Regions from separate parts of the Psychrobacter sp. P11F6 genome, predicted to be linked through region 1. Evidence: predicted binding sites of a transcription regulator. Region 1 holds the regulator's gene; the other holds the start of a gene.
The links. The regulator PhoB, encoded in region 1, activates phosphate uptake and scavenging genes when phosphate is short. The targets are predictions, from matches to a motif close to TGTCATNAANCTGTCATAA.
Positions count from the first base shown of each region.

Region 2: a site for PhoB is predicted at 3,297-3,315, ahead of AK822_RS09850 (inorganic phosphate transporter). Genes of this name have one in related genera too.

Region 1 covers NZ_CM003594.1:3,074,128-3,082,266, forward strand. Annotated here, with positions in the region: gene AK822_RS12695 (M23 family metallopeptidase) at 1-500, shown strand, start outside; gene phoR (phosphate regulon sensor histidine kinase PhoR) at 497-1,600, opposite strand; gene phoB (phosphate regulon transcriptional regulator PhoB) at 1,681-2,385, opposite strand; gene dtd (D-aminoacyl-tRNA deacylase) at 2,542-2,997, opposite strand; gene asd (archaetidylserine decarboxylase) at 3,110-3,943, shown strand; gene AK822_RS12720 (DUF1287 domain-containing protein) at 4,079-4,684, opposite strand; gene AK822_RS12725 (HD domain-containing protein) at 4,800-5,429, opposite strand; gene AK822_RS12730 (isochorismatase family protein) at 5,610-6,185, opposite strand; gene AK822_RS12735 (rhomboid family intramembrane serine protease) at 6,388-8,106, opposite strand; gene AK822_RS12740 (hypothetical protein) at 8,124-8,139, opposite strand, start outside.
Region 2 covers NZ_CM003594.1:2,384,125-2,392,263, reverse strand. Annotated here, with positions in the region: gene ubiE (bifunctional demethylmenaquinone methyltransferase/2-methoxy-6-polyprenyl-1,4-benzoquinol methylase UbiE) at 1-19, opposite strand, end outside; gene AK822_RS09860 (FFLEELY motif protein) at 101-811, opposite strand; gene AK822_RS09855 (ATPase) at 1,065-2,708, shown strand; gene AK822_RS09850 (inorganic phosphate transporter) at 3,348-4,955, shown strand; gene AK822_RS09845 (aminotransferase class I/II-fold pyridoxal phosphate-dependent enzyme) at 5,076-6,719, opposite strand; gene msrB (peptide-methionine (R)-S-oxide reductase MsrB) at 7,194-7,619, shown strand; gene AK822_RS09835 (glutathione peroxidase) at 7,782-8,139, shown strand, end outside.

The sequences.
Region 1 (8,139 bases):
TATTATTTGTATTTGATAGGCTCTTACCCAGCATCAGCCAACAAACTCAGTCATTTGTGATGGCAAAATGGCAACAGCTCAGCTTATTACAGCAAGAACCACCGACGGAAAACAGCTTACCCAGTCCACTCCCAGAACAACATCTAACAGATACGTGGGGCGCTGCACGCAGTCAAGGTCGCAGTCATGAAGGTATCGATATCTTTGCCGCACGAGGCACACCAATACGAGCCACAACACAAGGCATCGTCAGCAAAGTTGGTGAAAATACGTTAGGCGGTCGTGTGGTGGTCGTGGTTGGACCAGGCGGCGCAGGGCATTATTATGCGCATTTAGAAGATTATGCAGATATTAGTCCAAACGACTGGGTTGATGCCGGCGATATCATCGGCTACGTCGGCGACAGTGGCAATGCAAAAGGTACGCCGCCACATGTGCATTACGGTATTTATATCAGCGGCAGTGCAGTGAACCCCTATCCACTTTTACAAAAAAATTAGGGTATTGCAGCTGATCTAATGTGGGCAGCTGGAAAAACCATACTGAACGTCGAGCCCAGCCCTTCTACTGATTCAATTTGCAAATTGGCTTCATGCTGATATAAGACGTGTTTAACGATTGCCAAACCTAGCCCTGTGCCGCCAGTCGCCCGACTACGACCTTTATCAATACGATAAAAACGCTCCGTCAACCGTGCGATATGCTCAGGTGCAATACCAATACCATTGTCTTCGACGGCAAATCGGCAACCTTCTGACGTTTTTGTCCAGCTAATGGCGATATTACCGCCCTTGGGCGTGTATTTGATGGCATTAATCACCAGATTAGAAAGCGCGCTATTTAGATACATCTCTGAGCCATACAGTCCGTCATAAGTGTCTATCTGCAAGTGAATGGTATGCCCATATTCTTGATTGTACGCTTGCGCATCATCATAAACATGGGTCAGCAGCTTGGTCATATCAATATAACTGAGCTCATGGGTTTCTTCGATTTCGATGCGAGATAACAGCAATAAGTCATTCACAATTCTATTCATACGCGCAGTCTGTTGGCTCATCAGCTCAAACCCGCGCTTCCAATGCGGCGGCATATCTGGCTGATCCGAAAAATTTTCTAGATAACCCATCATGACGGTCAACGGTGTGCGTAACTCATGCGAGACATTCGCCACAAAATCGCGGCGCATCTCCTCTAAATGATGCAAGCGCGTCACATCATAAATAATGAGCAGCTTCTCATCGCCAAAAGGCGTGAGCTCACACTTTAGATAACGCTTGGGCGCGCGCCACGAGACAATGTGCACACCATCCTGAGCACCATCGTTAGGGTTGGTCGTCGCCTGATAATACTGACGAAATTCAGGCGCACTAATAAAGTCAAAAATGCACTTACCTTTATCTGACAACTGTAACAACATTAAATCTTCGGCGGCCTGATTCCACCATTCGAGCCCATCATCGTCATTGAGCAAAACCACCGCATCACGCAATGCGCGTAGTGCGCTTCTAATTTTTTTGAGTTGATCTGTTGTATTCTGCTGAGTTGCTAGCAGTGACTTATTTTGTTGGTCGCCTTGAGCCGATATTAGGGTGTTCATCCATCATCCTTATCACTATTCGCCGTTTTTCACTGTGCTGCGATTAACATACTGCTTTTATAGCGAATAAAAACCGTCCGTTAAATTGGTTCAATAAAGCTAGAAAATCGATATCCTGTCCCACGCACTGTCTGTATCAACGTATCACATTGATGCGGTCGTAGTAATGTCCGCAAACGTTTGATATGCACATCAATGGTTCTATCTTCGATATATACATTGCCGCCCCATACTTGGTCTAGCAGCTGCGTCCGCGTATAGGCACGCTCTGGGTGACTCATAAAAAATGCCAATAATCGATATTCCGTAGGACCAACATCAACCACTTTACCAGCCGCTGTCACTCGCTGACTCTTGGGATCAAGGCTCAGATTGCCGATTTCGATAGGTTTATCACTACTGAGCGCGTTACTACGCCGCAATACTGCTTTGATTCTGGATATTAACTCACGTGTCGAAAAAGGCTTGGTCATATAATCATCAGCACCAGCATCAAGGCCATGCACCTTGCTGTCCTCTTCACTTTTAGCCGTCAACATAATGACTGGTATCTCAGCAAGTAGCTCATCATTTTTGAGCAATCGACAAAAATCAATGCCACTTTTATCGCCGGGCAGCATCCAATCTAGCAAAATCAGCGCAGGGCGGTGATCAACCACTTGTTGGTGCGCCTCAGATACATCCGCTGCCTGCAAACTATCAAATCCCGCCATCTCTAGCGTCATGACGATCATTTCACGAATCGCAGGTTCATCTTCAACAATCAAAATTTGCTCATTATACATACGGCATTCTCAGTGTTAGAGGACAACATTTAGCTGACAAAAAAGGCGATAAATGCTCGCCTGCTGCTCCCTATTAAACGGGGTAATTATGACAGCTTAATGACATTCAACTTTTAAGCGGTTCATAGGTCTCGTGACGGCTAATGCTTAGTTTACTCAATCTACTTCTAACAAGAAATTCAATGGCCCATCATTGACGCTCGACACTTGCATATTAGCGCCAAACTGACCCGTTGCCACGTTTGAATGTTGCGTGTTGGCGTAGGCGACCAATTGTGCAAACAACGCTTGCGCCGCATTAGGTGCCATCGCACCACCAAAGTCAGGGCGACGACCCTTGTCTGTTTTTGCCATTAGCGTAAACTGTGATACCAATAACAGTCCGCCACCAACTTGCTGGACATTTTTATCCAGTTTGCCGTACTTGGCAGGATCATCATCATTGTCAAAAATACGATAGGTGAGGATTTTATCCACCATGCGCTGGGCGCTTGTTAGGTCGTCATCAGGCCCTAAACCAATATAAGCCAATATGCCTTGCTCAATCGTACCAACACACTGCGCATCGACGGTGACACTAGCACGGCGTACGCGCTGTATAAGTGCTTTCATTTACGGATTCCTTACCAATTATGCCCATACAATAATACGCCGTCCATGATAAAATACGGCCATTCTCTTGCTTATTAATTATTACATCACACCCTATTTTGGTAGCCTCATTATGAATGTATTCACTACTTTACAACAGCTTGTCCCGCAGCAGCAACTGAGTAAAGTTGCTGGGCGTCTAGCCGCTAGCCGCCATCCTTATGTTAAACGCACGTTTATCCGTAGCTTTGCTAAAGCCTACAACGTCAGCTTGGACGAGTATGAGCGCCAAAGTCTCAACGCCTATGAGAGCTTTAATGATTTTTTTACTCGTGAGCTAAAAGAAGACGCGCGCCCTATCGACATGACGCCTCATGGTATCGTCAGTCCTGCCGATGGTATTATCTCGCAGTTGGGTCAAATTGACGACCATAAATTGCTTCAAGCAAAAGGTCGCTATTATGACGTTGGTCAACTGCTTGCTGACAGTGAAGATGGACGCTATTTTGCGGATGGGAGTTTTGCAACGGTTTATCTTGCGCCCAGTAACTATCACCGTGTACATATGCCCTTCGCCGGTACTCTGACCAAAACCCGTTATGTACCGGGCACGCTGTTTTCGGTCAACAATACTACAGCGGCGAACGTGCCAGACTTATTTGCGCGTAATGAACGCTTGGTTTGTCTGTTTGATACAGCATATGGTAAAGCAGCGGTGGTGATGGTTGGGGCGATGATTGTCGCTGGTATCGAAACGGTGGCGACTGGTAAAATTGCCCGCACTGATGATATTCAAGAAGCTGAGCACAATATGAGCTTTGAAAAAGGCGATGAGCTGGGTCGTTTTTATTTAGGCTCAACCGCAATTGTCATTCTACCAAAAGGCGCAAAAGCAGATTGGCAAGACAGTATGAAAGCCGATAGTGTGGTAAAAATGGGACAGCTACTAGGGACTACTAACGCTTAATAATTGAGCGATTTAATGACTTAAAAAAGCTCAGTCCAGCATCCTAATCTATGTTGAACTGAGCTTTTTATTGTGGGTAATGATCTTATCGCAACGTACTAGCTTAATAATGAAAGTAGTTAATAAAAAAAGTAGTTAATAACGAAAGTGCTTGAGAATAGGATAAGCAAATAAGATATTTTCTTCTTGCGTACCGCGTCCGATATTGTGAATAATCAGCGGTGTACCATCCGCAGCGACTTTATCAGAGACGATACCTGTATGCGGCAAATTGCCATTCGGTAATCGCCACGTCACCACATCGCCTGCTTGAAAACTGGCTTTATCAGTCGTCGATAATGTCTTTGCGTGACGCGCAAAAAACACTTCAAGATTGGGCACTCGGCGATGGTCGATATTCTTATCGGTTGATTTCAGCCCCCAAGTCTTTGGATAAGCCGACCAATTTGACTTCATATCATGGTTGACTAATTGCTGTAGATCTATATTTTGCAAGCGATAAGCACGGACGATAACATCGGTACAGACGCCAGTTTCTATCGGTACATCGCCACGCGGAAAATCCAACTTGCGGTAAGCAGGATCATAGCTGGTGGTAATACCGATCTGTTTTTTGGCATCGTGCGCCAGTTTATCACCATTACTAATAGGTGCGGCAGCATGCGTTAGTTGTGCCAAAGTTAATAGGCTAACAAAGACGAGCGATTTAGCAAAAACCTTATAAGTGCCAGTGACTCTCATTTAATAATCTCTCTATATAATATGCTTAATCGCTCATTTAGTTAATTCTAAACGCTTTAATATTTAAAGAATACAAATATTTGCAAACATGTAAACGGCAAAATGATGGCTCTATTTAAGCATCAATCAACCACCCTTGCCGAGTCGCATAGTCGATATTTTTTGATAGCCAATCATGAATGGGAGGAAAGCTGTCTTTGATAAAAGCAAGTGCCGCAGTCACTTGCGAGCACGTGACGTTAGCATCAATCCACGTTTCCCCCTCAGTATTGAGATTGAGTAAAAACGGCAATAAACGATCAACCACTCTGAGCAGCTGGGTTTCTTTACTACTACCCGTCTCCTGCTCTTCCCAAATCTCATTTAAATCCATGATGCCATTGCCACGCTCACGTTGTAATCTGGCAATACCAGCGCGTTCTTCAATGTGCGCCTCGCTACGACTGTTTGCGAATAAAAACGTATCGCCAGCGTCAATCTCACCCAAGTCATGTACCAATGCCATCTTGAGTAGTTTTTCATGATTGACATCTAGCTCAAACTGTTCAGCGATAGACCAGCACGCCATGGCTAAATGCCATGAATGTTCGGCAGAGTTTTCTTTACGTGTGGTATGCGTCACATAGCTACGACGATTGATACGTTTAAGCGCATCAAGCTCTAATAAGAAATGAGTGACATGATCTATATCAATGTTTGAGGCAAGCGTTGGGTTGGTTAATAAAAGGGGTTTGGTTGATGGCATAAATTTTCTCTTAATTTTTCTACGAAGATATAGCGCTTCATTTTACCTTTACGCATAAGCAAGTATTATACATTTTATGAGCGCTATAAAAGAGCATGCCAACCTATAGCTAATCAGCACCACTATAAAAAATAGCGCTTATGTGAGTAAGCGCTATCGGTTCTATTTTGAATAAAATAACTATTTAATCAAGTTACTGATGGTTTTAAAAGCAGGGTCTTGACTACTTCGGCATAACTCAAACAGAATGGTTTCAACCGTGGTAATCACGCCACCAGCACGGCGAATACGGCGTATTGCTTGCTTTTTATCATATGGAAAGCGTGAGCCGACCGCATCACCAATGATGACGGGCTGCATACCATTATCTAGCAAATCAAGCGCTGTTTGTAGTACACAGACATGTGTCTCTACGCCAAATAGCAAAACAATACTTCGATTTTGCTGCGCTAAATAATGCCACGAATCATCATTATCACAAGCGCTAAAAGTGACCTTTTCAAAGCTTTTGGCGTTATCGCCTTCTAATACCTCGCGTATTTCAGGTAGCGTATCGCCAAGCCCTTTTTTATACTGTTCATTGAGCATGATAGGGATATTCAGTGCTTGTAAACCTTTAATAAGCGTCACTGTTTTTTTGACGATGTTTTCATGGTCATAAATATGCGGTGTTAAGCGTTCTTGAACATCGATTATCATCGCTTGGGTATTTTCGCGAGCGATTCGATAGGTACGGTCGGTAATCATAGTAGACATGGCACACTCCTTGTACGGCTGACTTTATTGTTAAAGGCTATGTTAATTTTATCATTGATATTGTCTTTATTAGACTTACTGTTATTTAGTCATAGTTTGCTGAGGGCGTCAATGGAGATAGTCTCTAATAATGATTAATAACAATTCATCACGTTTGATTAATACTGCTTAGCGTAGGTTTTTGATTATGAATAGCCAATAACTATATATTATGACGCCTAGCATTCCTTAATAACGACTGTTTTTGAGTCATGACTATGACCACACCGAAAACAATACCAAAACACAAGGTTAAAAGATAATACACCATATAAATGAGCGTGTTTATAAATGCAAAGAACATGCTGGTTAAAGTAATGATTAATATCGCAGCGATAGTACCGCCGAATAGCTCTCTATATTTTTTATTAAAAATCTTAAAGGCCACCAACGGTATCGCGATACCAAACAAGCCAAATGTAGCACCCCAAACACCTGCCATGTCCATATCAAAATATAGCACCCCTAAAACATTAGCGAAAATACCACATATAAAAAACGCAATCGTAAAACGTATAGGACCCAATACCTTTTCCAAAATATAACCTGTAGCAAACAGCATTCCCAGACTCATCACTAAATGCATAATTCCTGCATGTACAAAAAGTGCTGTGGCCACCCGCCAATGCTTACCAGCTTGCAGCGCGTCCATCGTCAACCCACCTACACTATTTACCTGTCTAGATAAAGGGTCAATGATATCCATACCCATGAATACGGTCAGTATAAATGCACCTATACAGGTCAGTATTAACACCAACGTCGCAGGTCGCTCTTTATTACTTCTAAACCAAACTACTAGGCTTTTTGATACATCACTGACTGGTGCTCGTTTTTTTACGGGCTTTTGTTTTTGTATATGTTTTCGCTTTCGTGTATGTTTTTGCGTACCTTTCTTTTCTTGACTATCAAACTCTGCTGCGAGAACGAGCAACAAGCACAACACCATACCAATAAAAAACGAACCAAACCCCCAAACAAAATCACGATCTAAGCTATCAGCAAGTAACCCTGTTTCAGGTAATAATACCAAGTGTGGCAAATTAGATTGCCTATTAGCCGTAGAAATCGTGTGTAAGTAAGCATTTCTACTATTTGATGATTTAAGTTTCTTAAAGTAGCTGATATTAGAGAAGTCTTTGGCTTCGTACTTATGGCGCGAGTCGTTAATAAACGCTGAATATTGACTGTCTTTAATACTTTGGTCTGCACGATTATCGTATTTCGTGTGGTAGCTAGAACCTAGCCAAATATTCTCAGCGGCTATAAATGGCGTCGCAATGTAATAATCAATATGCAATGTTGAGTCAAAATTTCGTCCACTGATTACTTGTGTTTCTATATAAGAAACGCTCTCTAATTTGAGTGGCTCAAAATCATTTACTCTGAAATACTTTTGCTTTGGATAATGACGAATATCATTCAAGCTATTTACTTCAATGACCTCGTAAGCCGCTTTGGATAAATAGTTTTGGCTGAGAACGAGCGGTATCACTAGTGCTAAAACCATCGTTATAAAAAAGTAGCCTGAACTACTGCGCTTAACCCACTTTAAGGTTAAAAGCTCATACCTCGGCCACATCCAAATACTAACGACTAAAACAGATAACAGAAAAGGAATACCAAAATCCCAATAGCCTTCCTTTAAAGGTAGAATATCTAGATAAATATCTAGCAACCAACGTAAAGCACCGAAAAGTAGAATAGTCAGGATACTAAGACTTAAATATGGCAAGAATACTTGCTTTAGTTTTAGTTTGATAGATTCTTTAGCGCTTAGGCTTTGTGTTCGCTTCTGTTTATCCCTTTTGCTTACTCTTTTTTTGTTTCTGCTTCTATTTTTATCCTTATACCTATACTGGCTTTGCTTATTATTATCCATGCCCTATCACCACAAATCTAGCGTAACTTAAAC
Region 2 (8,139 bases), 690 kb from region 1:
TATGGGTATTATCGGTCATAGCATTATCCTGTTATTCACTTTTATGATTATTGGTTTGCAAGGTATAAAATAGCAGCTAACCAAGCAAATGATGCGTCTATCATACACCAAACGTCATTGGCTTACCGCCATTATCCGTCTCATGAACACGGTCAATAATCTCAAGCTCACGCTCACAAAACGGTTCAATAAAGCCGCTGACACTTTTTAGTGGTTTCATCGCTTTAAAGCCTGAATCGATAAATTCATACAAAGGCTGATAGTTGTAACGGTAGGCGGTGCCTTTTGCTAAGGCAAAGGCTTTTTGCAACATAAAAGAGTTTATATATTTATCAGTACGATAGCACACCTCTTTTAAGTGACCAATTTGGATACGTCTGGTGTCGGCTTCATTGACCGCACGATAGGCGTTCAGCATGCTGTCTTCGTTAACGGCTAAATCTTGGGCCAATAGCCATTCTGCTAAATGTAAATCTAGCTCTATCGCTAAGATAGCTGCTTGTATTGCCATGCTGCCAGTCTCTAAAGCCGCTGCTGGCGCAAAACGTTCAACTTTTTGCGCTTTAGGCACAATACGTTCTAACTGTCTGGCCAGCAATTTAAACTCATCGCCGCCATACAATTGTGTCAAAAAATAATCTGCCATCAGCTGATTTTGAGGTTGTTCAAATAAGGTTTTATGAGTGTTCTGAATACGATCTCGTTGCCAAGCTTGCACCTCGCTAAGTTTATCGTTTAATGCCAAATCTTCATGATAAGGCAGTGCCCAAAAACGGTTCAAATGTTGTTGTAAGTCGGCTAAAGAGGCCATGGTCAGTAAACCTGCATAAAAGTAAAGAGGATTAAAAGGTTGCGAATAAAAAGCTCAGGATAAACCGTGTTTTGTATTTTTGGTTTTTGTATTTATAGAGCGTGATTACAGCATGTGTCTGAGATTGTGTTCACCTTAAAAGAAAATAAAGCAGAATACAAATGTCAAACTGTTACATAGCAGCGTTATTTACCGAATTGCTGCAATGCTATGATGACGCTAATACGCTTTCAATCATAGGATGATGACAGTTATGAGCAAAAATAATAAGACGACTGAATCCACCGCACCACAAGCGCTAAGTACACAATTTAGTGAGCAAATTGTCGATGAGCGCCTAACCCCCAATCCCCTGAGCCAGTTTTCTATGGACAAAGATGCACTGAGATTGGCACTGGTCACGGCCCAATATGCTCTACGAGCAACGCGGCAACAGACGCCGCCAATCCTCAATAAACCAACAGGGCTATTAGTATTGGTCAATGGTATGGAGCAGGCAGGCAAGGGCACTGCTGTTAAGCAATTGCGCCAATGGGTAGATCCTCGACTACTTAAAGTTGAGGCAACCGTTGGTGATTGTCCCTTAGCGTATCAGCCGATTTGGCAGGCACATACCAAGGCATTACCCCGTCATGGCGATGTGATGGTTTATTTTGGCAACTGGTATGCGGACTTGCTTTATAACGTCATGCGTATGGCAACGTCAGACAATGACAAGTCTGCCAAAGACAAAGCGTTACCGATTGCGCAATGGCAAGCATATTTACAGCAGCAGCTTATTAAGCTACAAGCGTTCGAACAAGACCTAGCTGCCAATCAAACCCGACTGCTTAAATGCTGGTTCCATGTCGATATCGAAACGTTGCAAGCGCGATTGAATGACGATGAAGCCGATCCGCAGTTTTTATACCAAATTGACTGGAATAGTAAAAAAGTTATCGAAACCTTTAATCAAGTGGCTACCGTTCTGCTACGCCAGCAAGATGATTGGATCATCATTGATGGTGATAACAAGTCAGATGCGGCTGACCATTTTTGCCATGAAGTGCTACAAGCGATGCAAACCGCGCTAATGAGTAGTAAAATAAATACAGTACAAACCTCTGATAAGTCAAAGGCTAAGAAGCAAGTTCAGCAAGCACTCAAATCAGCAAAGTTTGAACCTGTAAAAATTCCTAAATGTTTAAAAGATATCGATGATGCAGAGATTGATAAGTCGGACTACCGTGATGCGTTAGTAGAAAAACAAGTTCGCCTTGCCCAGTTGCTGCGTGCGCGCAAAGGGCGTCATATCGTTTTTGCCTTTGAAGGAATGGACGCTGCTGGCAAAGGTGGCGCGATCAAAAGATTGGTTGCACCGCTCGACCCACGCGAGTATCAAATTTATAATATCAGTGCGCCAATGCTGTATGAGCTGCAACATCCTTATCTATGGCGTTTTTGGACCAAATTACCGAACGAGCAAACCGACCGTATTAGCCGTATTGCCATTTTTGATCGGACTTGGTATGGGCGCGTTTTGGTTGAGCGCATTGAGGGTTTTGCCACTGATGAAGAATGGCAGCGTGCTTACGATGAAATCAATCGCTTTGAGGCGGATTTAGCCGCGGCGGGGACAATCGTTATCAAATACTGGTTGGCTATCGATAAAAAAGAACAGCTTAAACGTTTTGAGGCACGTCAGGAGACACCGCACAAGCAGTTTAAGCTGACGGACGATGATTGGCGCAACCGTGATAAATGGTCGGATTATGTGCAGTCTGCGGCGGATATGCTGGCACGTACCGATACAGAGTACGCACCGTGGTGCGTCATCGCGATCAATGAGAAGCGTCAAGCACGTTTGGATGTTTTAGACCATGCAATTAAGCAACTATCAGCGGTGTGTGGCAGCTGATATGTGATTGGTCATTCAATTAGGTAGCTGGTTACAAAGCGCCATAATTATATATTTAACGTTAAATAAATTCAGGGAAAGAGAGTATAATGCGGCGTTACAGCAGGATGTTTTCTAACACATCTGCTGGCAGTTACAAATCTTGCAATATCATCATGCATTATGCGCTTATATTTAATATAATAGGCGCGTAATAGCTCCTGCTGTGTACGAAACTCACTGAGTGAGTAGCGTGTTTTTACCCTTTGACACAGACATTTTAATCACTCTGGTTAATAAGTTTGGCAAAGGTTCTTACAATAGCAGTTATTAGAATCAAAATTATTACTATGACATCTCTAAGCCGCAAGCTGCTGTAATCAGACGATTTGGCAATATTCCTTGCGGCTTTGTGACATATTGAGTGATGTGTTTTACCTTATTTACTGCCTTTACGTAAAATAAAATACGAGTAAGTAAAAGGTAAGCGCTAGGGTAGAGCACCAAAATAGCAGTAAGAAAAACCGTTTTTTAGCAAGCATATTGCGCGTTTCATATACGTTATATTAATGTTAGAAGTCATCACGAGCATTATTAATAGCCGCGCAATGTCATCAACCGCCTATAATTTCAATCAGCTTACGCAGGACGTATCAACGTATGGGTATTAGCAACAGTTCTACAGAGCCAGCCAAATCAGTCGGTTCTATGAGAATAAATCTATTTTTTGCCATTTTACTGATTGCGATGACCTCCTACTTTTTGTGGTGGGGTCTAGATTACACGATGCGTCAACAGACGACGCTATTTATTGTGGCCACCGCTTTTGGTGTCTTTATGGCATTCAATATTGGTGGTAACGATGTCGCCAACTCCTTTGGTACCTCAGTGGGTGCAGGGACGTTGACTATCCCGCAAGCGCTGGGTATCGCAGCGATATTTGAAGTGTCCGGAGCCGTACTGGCAGGTGGTGAAGTCACCGATACCATTCGAAGCGGCATTGTCGATTTAGATGGTCTTTCAGTAACGCCCAACCAATTCATTTATGTCATGCTGTCAGCGCTCATCGCTGCCGCATTTTGGCTGTTATTTGCCACTAAAAAAGGTCTGCCTGTTTCGACCACGCACGCTATTATTGGCGGCGTTGTTGGTAGCTCTGTTGTATTAGGTATCACGTTAGGTGGTACTGAAATGGCATTATCAACGGTGAATTGGAGTACGATTGGCACCATCGCGATTTCTTGGGTATTGTCACCGCTATTGGGCGGCGTTTTGTCCTATGTATTATATGGACAGATTAAGAAAAACATCATTGAATATAATGATAGAACAGAGGCGCACATTGCGACTTTGAAAGGCGACAAAAAAACCTTAAAACAAAACCACAAAGAATTTTTGGACGGTTTAACAGAATCAGAGCAGCTGGCCTATACGTCAGCGATGTTACGTGATCAAGAAATCTACAAAGATGATGATTGCGATGTTGAAGATTTAGAGACTGATTATTATAAACAGCTTTATGAGATTGAAAATGAACGCAGCAACCTTGATACGCTAAAAGCGTTGAAGCAATGGGTGCCTATCATTGCGGCTGCAGGCGGCGCGGTCATGGCCTCTTTGGTCATCTTTAAGGGTCTAAAGAATGTCAATAATGGCATGACGACGCTGCAAGGCTTTTTAATCATGGGTATGATCGCAGCGCTGGTGTGGCTTGCGACCTTTATCTATACCAAGAGTATCCGCGGTAAACATAAAGAGGATTTGACCAAAGCGACGTTTATTATGTTTAGCTGGATGCAAGTCTTTACCGCCTCTGCTTTTGCCTTTAGCCATGGCTCAAACGATATTGCCAATGCAGTCGGCCCTTTTGCCGCGATTATGGATGTTATCCGTACCAATAGCATTGCGACTGAAGCCGCTGTACCGCCTGCGGTTATGCTGACCTTTGGTGTTGCGCTTATCGTTGGTCTTTGGTTCATTGGTAAAGAAGTCATTCAAACGGTTGGTACCAACTTGGCAAAAATGCATCCCGCTTCTGGTTTTTCAGCTGAATTGGCTGCGGCTGCAGTGGTTATGGGCGCATCAACTATGGGGCTGCCTGTCTCAAGTACGCATACGCTAGTAGGCGCGGTACTTGGTATCGGTATTGTCAATAGAGACACTAATTGGGCGTTGATGAAACCTATCGGTTTGGCATGGATCATTACGCTTCCTGCAGCAGCGGCAATGTCTGCCATCAGTTATATTATTTTGGTCAATATTTTTTAACACGTACGCTTATTAAGGCTTTCGTTTAAGTCTTATTTAAGGTTATTTATAAGCACGTTTCAAATAAAAAACGCTTATCAGCATCATGCCGATAAGCGTTTTTTTATGTCAAATTAAGGTCTATTCGGTACCAAATTGTTTGCGCTTTTTGGCAAAGAAGCGATCCAAGCGATCCATGGCATCTTCTAAATCATGTAGGTTTGGCAAAAATACCAAGCGGAAATGATCGGGCTTATCCCAGTTAAAGCCTGTTCCTTGCACCATTAAGACATTTTCTTCAACAAGCAAATCCATCATAAATGCCATATCATCTTCGATAGGGTAAATATCAGGATCCATCTTTGGAAAGCAATAAAACGCGCCTTGTGGCATGGTACAAGAGATACCTTTGATCGCATTAAGTCGTGACACAGCCATTTCACGCTGCTTATATAAGCGCCCACGCTCTGACGTGAGCTCTTTCATGCTTTGATAGCCACCCATCGCCGTTTGAATGGCATACTGACCTTGGACGTTGGAACACAAGCGCATAGACGCTAACATGTCCAAGCCTTCGATAAAGTCAGTGGCATGGTGTTTTTTGCCAGACACCATCATCCAACCTGCCCGGAATCCCGCGATACGATGAGATTTAGATAATCCATTGTATGAGAGCACCAGCACATCATCAGTCAAGGTGCTCATTGGGGTGTGTACCATATCATCATAAAGAATACGATCATAAATTTCATCAGCCATGATGATTAAATCATGCGCTTTAGCGACCTCAATAATTTGTTTGAGTAATTCATCACTATAAAGTGAACCCGTTGGATTATTAGGGTTAATCACCACGATACCTTTGGTTTTAGAGGTGATTTTAGATTTAATGTCTTCGATATCAGGATGCCAATTGTCGTCTTCATTACAGCGATAATGTACCGCTGTGCCGCCAGCTAGGTTCGCCGCTGCCGTCCAAAGCGGGTAGTCTGGCATTGGGATAAGCACTTCGTCACCATCATTCATCAAAGCCTGCATGGTCATTACAATCAGCTCAGAAACTCCGTTGCCCAAATAGACGTCACGAACATCAACTGCCGATAGCAACCCCTTTGATTGATAGTACTGTAGGACAGCTTTACGCGCTGAAAAAATCCCTTGCGAGTCGGAATAGCCAGTCGCGTCTGGTAGGTTCATTGCCACATCGCGCAAAATCTCATGCGGTGCTTCTAAACCAAAGGGGGCTGGGTTACCGACGTTCAGCTTTAATATACGTTTGCCTTCGGCTTCCATCTTATTGGCTGTTTGTAGTAGCGGGCCGCGAATGTCGTAGCAAACATTTTGTAATTTATCCGATTTTTTTATTGTGTTCATAGTGTGACCACTCATAGGGTTATTTTGTGAGTTTGTATCTATAGTAGGAGTTGTAGTCGTTTGATTGGCTTGGGAGTCATATATCTTGTCAGTTTGAGCAAATGACATGTTTTGACTATTTTTGTTATGAGAATGAGCGCTTTTACTCACCTCTTTATTATTATCACTGTCGTTTTTTAGTTCGCCGCGTAACAGATAGCCTTCGCTGCAGCCTAAAATGTGTGCTAGCGTTGGTAGCTTAGATGACACAATACCATTGGTGCCACGCTCCCAATTCGAGATAGCACCGCGACTGACTTTTGCGCCTGCTGCGGTCATGGCTTGCGCTAATTGCTCAGCAGTTAGCCCTTTATCACGACGTAGCTGTACCAGTCTTTCGGCTTGTGTGCTTTTATTTTTGTCATCAGCCATAATCATTCAAGCCTTTATTCATTAGTTGGTAATGGAGAGAAGGAAAGCAGGCATTTGTTTTAATTAAGCCTTAATGCAAGATATTATTGCATTATCAGTATCAATGCAAGCTGTTTTTAAGGAAGGTATATTTATCAATGCAAGAATAACTTGCATTGATAGTATTATCGTTGCCTCATTGCTTCTCTACTAGATATTAAACTTCTTTCTGAGAATCATTGTCGTGGCTAAATCTATATTCATTGATATGTTAAGGAAATTTGCTGTATTTTATTTATCATAGCTTTTTCAATACCTTACACTATCGCTTGTTTATGATAGTTTTCTTGTAATGTATACCTTGAATATTGAGTGGATAAACAATAGATAAGGCCCATCGTTTTTATAAAAATATGGCGATAAAGTGTTAGTTAATAGCAGATAAAAGCTAATGCTAATGGACGAGATAATACATACCCAAATTAAGGATACATTATGCAAGACAATCAACTTAGCCAAGAAGAAATTAGCCAATTAACAGAAGCTGATTGGAAAGAGCGTTTGAGTGCTGATGAATATCACGTGATGCGTGAAAAGGGTACAGAACGCCCATTTACGGGCGTCTATAACGATGCGACTGATGATGGTATTTATCGCTGCAAAGGCTGCGGTGCGAGCTTATTTGACTCAAGCAATAAATTTGATGCCAGCTGTGGTTGGCCAAGTTTTGACCAAGGAGTTGATAACAGCGCTATCGAGGAGCATGTGGATAATTCGCTGGGCATGACGCGGACAGAAGTCACCTGTAGTAACTGCGGCGCACATTTAGGTCATGTCTTCCCTGACGGCCCAAGCGAGACGACGGGGATGCGCTATTGCATCAATTCTGTGTCTATTGATTTAGATAAATCTGAAAAGTAATTGTTAAAAAAAATTGCTTAGAGTATTTTAGAGTCATGGCAGGGAAGCGCGAGATGCTGCCTTGCCAGTGATTAGCATTATGAATGTTTTCACTGTTATTGAAAAATGAGCACGGCTTAAAAGAATATCAAAATAATAAATTAATCGACTTAAGGATAAATGATGAGCACGATTTACGATTTTACTGCTGAGCACATGGACGGTACTGCACAAGCGTTCTCTGATTATCAAGGTAAGGTGTTATTAATCGTCAATACCGCCAGCAAATGTGGGTTTACGCCGCAATTTGGAGGCCTAGAGGCAATATATCAGCAATATAAAGATCAAGGATTGGTTGTTATTGGTTTCCCTTGTAATCAATTTGGCGGGCAAGATCCAGGCAGTAATGATGAGATTGGCGCATTTTGTCAAAAGAACTATGGTGTCAGTTTTCCAATGATGGCGAAGGTTGATGTCAATGGCAAAGATGCTCATCCTATTTTTGATTGGCTTAAAGAGCAAAAGGGTGGTGTATTGACAG